Regions from separate parts of the Listeria sp. MAN/IMW/UF464 genome, predicted to be linked through region 1. Evidence: riboswitches for the same ligand, from Rfam matches in the RefSeq annotation. Region 1 holds a riboswitch; the other holds the start of a gene.
The links. Region 1 has a riboswitch for S-adenosylmethionine ahead of metK (methionine adenosyltransferase). Riboswitches for the same ligand answer to the same signal wherever they lie in the genome.
Positions count from the first base shown of each region.

Region 2: it holds a riboswitch for S-adenosylmethionine, as region 1 does, so the genes downstream of both, AC4PG0_RS04175 (5-methyltetrahydropteroyltriglutamate--homocysteine S-methyltransferase) here and metK (methionine adenosyltransferase) in region 1, are expected to answer to the same signal.

Region 1 is NZ_JBZWZP010000001.1:20,624-22,782, forward strand. It holds gene AC4PG0_RS00195 (hypothetical protein) at 38-340, opposite strand; SAM riboswitch class I at 535-643, shown strand; gene metK (methionine adenosyltransferase) at 751-1,950, shown strand; gene asnB (asparagine synthase (glutamine-hydrolyzing)) at 2,087-2,159, shown strand, end outside.
Region 2 is NZ_JBZWZP010000001.1:812,081-814,239, reverse strand. It holds gene AC4PG0_RS04185 (DUF1294 domain-containing protein) at 138-395, opposite strand; gene AC4PG0_RS04180 (RidA family protein) at 474-851, shown strand; SAM riboswitch class I at 916-1,012, shown strand; gene AC4PG0_RS04175 (5-methyltetrahydropteroyltriglutamate--homocysteine S-methyltransferase) at 1,107-2,159, shown strand, end outside.

The DNA of each region.
Region 1 (2,159 bases):
ACATTAAAGATTCTCATCTTTTAACGTAGCTAGTTTTTTAAGCTGTTTTGACTTTTTTCTTTTGTTTAGTTTTTTTTGATTTTTTGGAAATAAAGCGAACTAGGCTAATAATAAGTGATACGACATATTCACCAAATGAACCAATAAAAATAGCAATAGCGATTTCTGTTTGTGACATCCCACCACCGTAGAAACTGATGAAAAATACCACACCACTTGCAATTAATCCCATTGTTGCTAGGAAATATTTAAACCAATACCAACGAAAAACAAAATCAAATAAACATACAACGGCTAAAAACCCAAGAAAAATAATCAAGGATAACGTAATTAAACTCATAGATACAATCTCCTTTAGATAAGTAAAACATCTTTTTTATCCATCTATCATACCACAGGATGGAAATAATGATAAGCGAAAAATAAAGGAAGGCATTTTTTTACTGTTTTTTGCAAATGGAAATCAAGACAAAACCGAATTTTTATTGCATATAGCCTCAGTTTATGGTATTCTATCTTAGAATTAAAATTTATCTCTTATCCAGAGCGGTAGAGGGACTGACCCTTTGAAGCCCAGCAACCTACACATATAAGTGAAAGGTGCTAATCTGTTGCAGGAGTAATATCTCCTGAACGATGAGAGCAAAGGTATAATTATAGCCTTTCTCTATTCGTGCGCGTTTCGTGCAAAATAGAGAGAGGCTTTTTATATGAGACGTATTTGGAGAGAACTAAAGGAGGAAAATAAAATTGGCTAAAAACCGTCATCTATTTACATCGGAATCGGTTTCTGATGGACATCCAGATAAAATTGCAGATCAAATATCTGATGCAATTTTAGATGCAATTATTTCAAAAGATCCGGACGCACGTGTCGCTTGTGAGACTACTGTGACAACTGGTTTAGTTTTAGTAGCAGGTGAGATTACTACTTCTGTATATGTAGATATTCCTAAAATCGTTCGTGATACTATTAAAGAAATCGGCTATACTCGAGCAAAATATGGTTTTGATGCAGAGACATGTGCTGTTTTAACGGCTATTGACGAACAATCACCAGATATTGCGCAAGGTGTGGACGAGGCACTAGAATCAAGAAGTGGTAGTGAAATTGATGCTGCTATTGAAGCAATTGGGGCAGGAGACCAAGGTTTGATGTTTGGTTTTGCAACAGATGAAACAGAAGAATTAATGCCACTACCAATCTTTTTGGCACATGGCTTAGCACGTAAGTTAACAGAATTACGCAAAACGAATAAATTAGATTATTTACGACCAGATGCAAAAACACAAGTAACCGTAGAATATGATGAATTTAATCAACCTGTTCGCATTGATACAATTGTTGTTTCAACGCAACATCATCCTGACATCACACAAGAACAAATCGCGAAAGATTTACACACACATCTATTCCCAGAAGTAATTGATGCTTCTTTCTTAGATGAAAATACGAAATACTTTATTAATCCAACTGGCCGCTTTGTTATTGGTGGACCACTTGGCGATGCTGGACTTACTGGCCGTAAAATTATCGTGGATACATACGGTGGTTATGCGCGTCACGGCGGGGGAGCATTTTCTGGTAAAGATCCAACCAAAGTAGACCGTTCGGGTGCTTATGCAGCAAGATATGTCGCTAAAAATATCGTTGCTGCTGGACTTGCTAAAAAAGTAGAAGTACAAGTTGCATATGCCATCGGAGTTGCGCGTCCAGTTTCCATTTCGATTGACACATATGGAACAAGTGACTATTCAGAACAAGAATTAATTGATGGTGTTAATGAGCTATTTGACTTACGCCCAGCTGGGATAATCCATATGCTTGATCTACGTCGTCCAATTTATCGTCAAACAGCTGCATTTGGTCATTTTGGCCGTAGCGACCTTGATTTACCTTGGGAAAGAACGGATAAAGCAGAAGCCTTAAAAAAATTAATCGTAAAATAAGCTTAACCGAACATTTCTTGTGAGGAATGTTCGGTTTTTTTCTTTCCTAAACAGTGCAAAGAAAGCCTAGTTATGATATGATAGACGTTGTGAAAAAAAGATAAAATGATTATCTATATAGAGGAGAAATGTTACCATGTGTGGATTTGTAGGATGCGTACATGACCGCATTACAGAAATTACTGGCGCTGATAAAGAAACCTTTAGAC
Region 2 (2,159 bases), 790 kb from region 1:
ATGAATTACTTTTATCAAAGATAGAAATCATGTTTAAAAGACAATTGAGATGACTCCTGTCAAGCACTGCAAAACTATTTCTGCTGGGAATTTGAACATTATAAAAGCTAAAAAATCGACAAATTTAGCTTGTTAATTCAGTACAACCACCAAACCAAAACCCCAACAGTCCAAACCATCGCAAGTGGCACTAAAATCCGAAACTTCGGCTTTTGCGTTTTATGGTGAAACAACTGCATCGACATCCAACTACCAAAGGCACCACCAAGAAATGCGGAGAGAAGTAGTACCGATTCAGGTATCCGGTATGCGTGTTTAATTGCTTTCCGTTTATCAACAGCGAATAATAGAAAAGAAATAAGCGTTATCGCGATTAAATATATCGTTAAAATCATTCAGAAATCCCCCTTTATTGCTAAAACTAACTTTATTGATTAGAATAAAAGCATACCACAAAAGAAAGCAGGGATAAAATGGCAAAAGAAATTATTCAAACCTCGTCAGCCCCAAAAGCACTCGGACCATATTCACAAGCTGTAAAAGTGAATGGACTTATTTTCACATCAGGTCAACTTGGTATTAACCCAGCAACTGGAGAATTAGCAGAAGGCGCAACAAAACAAGCTGAGCAAGCTTTTAAAAATTTAGCAGCCGTACTAGAAGAAGCGGGTTCTGGACTAGATAAAATCATTAAAGCGACTGTTTTCTTCAAAGATTTAAATGATTTTACAGCTGTGAATGAAGTATACGCTACTTTCTTTTCCAGTGATTTCCCCGCAAGAAGTGCTTTCCAAGTAGCCAAGTTACCGCTTGACGCTGACATTGAAATCGAAGTTATCGCAGAAGCATAAATATTCAGAAATAAATTTGACAATCACGAGAAGTAAACGATATAATAAGAACCAATTACATAGTAACTTATCAAGAAAGGTGGAGGGTTCTGGCCCAGTGAAGCCTTGGCAACCGGACTTTTCACGGTGCCAAATCCAGCAGTATCACTGACAGATAAGGCACGCGAAACAGGTAAATCACTCTTTCCCTTAAAAGCTGTCTTTTGGGGGAAAGTTTTTTTGTACATAAAAATAACTAGAATTGAGGCGAAGAAAATGAATCAAGTGGCACCATTTTATGCAGATCATGTTGGAAGTATTTTACGGACAAAGGCAATTAAAGAGGCACGCGAGAAATTCCAAAGTGGCGAAATTACAACTCAAGAATTACGTGAAATTGAAAATGCAGAAATTAAGTATATTGTTGAAAAACAAAAAGAAGTGGGTTTAAAAGCAATTACTGATGGCGAATTTCGCCGCGCTTGGTGGCATTTTGATTTCTTAGAGAATTTGGATGGGGTAGAAGGATACGATGCGGCGGGAGGCATTCAATTTAGCAAAGTCCAAACAAAATCTCATTCGGTGAAAATTACAGGTCCAATTGATTTCACGACGCATCCATTTATAGAAGATTTTATTTTCCTAAAAGAAGCCGTTGGTGAAAATCATGTAGCAAAACAAACGATTCCAAGTCCGGCGATGCTTCATTATCGTGGTGACATGGAGTATCAGCCATATATAGACGATGCTGATAAATTTGTGGCTGATTTAGCGGCTGCTTATCAAAAAGCGATTCAAGCCTTTTATGATGCCGGTTGTCGTTATTTACAATTAGATGATACATCGTGGAGCTATTTATGCTCTGATGAACAGCGTGAAGTTGTACGTGAGCGAGGTTTTGACCCCGATACACTGCAAGAAACATATAAAACGCTTATTAATGAAGCTATCAAGTATAAACCAGCAGATATGGTTATTACGATGCACATTTGTCGTGGGAATTTCCGCTCTACGTGGATAGCAGAAGGCGGTTATGGACCAGTTGCAGCAACATTATTTGGCAAGCTAAATATCGATGGTTTCTTTTTAGAATATGATAATGAACGTTCTGGAGATTTTTCACCACTAAAATATGTAGCGCGCCCAGATTTGAAAATCGTTCTCGGCTTAATCACCTCTAAAACAGGGGATTTAGAAGATGAAACGGCAATCAAAGCACGAATTAAAGAAGCGAGTGAGATTGTGCCGCTAAACCAATTATGCCTTAGCCCACAGTGCGGATTCGCCTCTACAGAAGAAGGCAATATTTTAAGTGAAGAAGAGCAATGG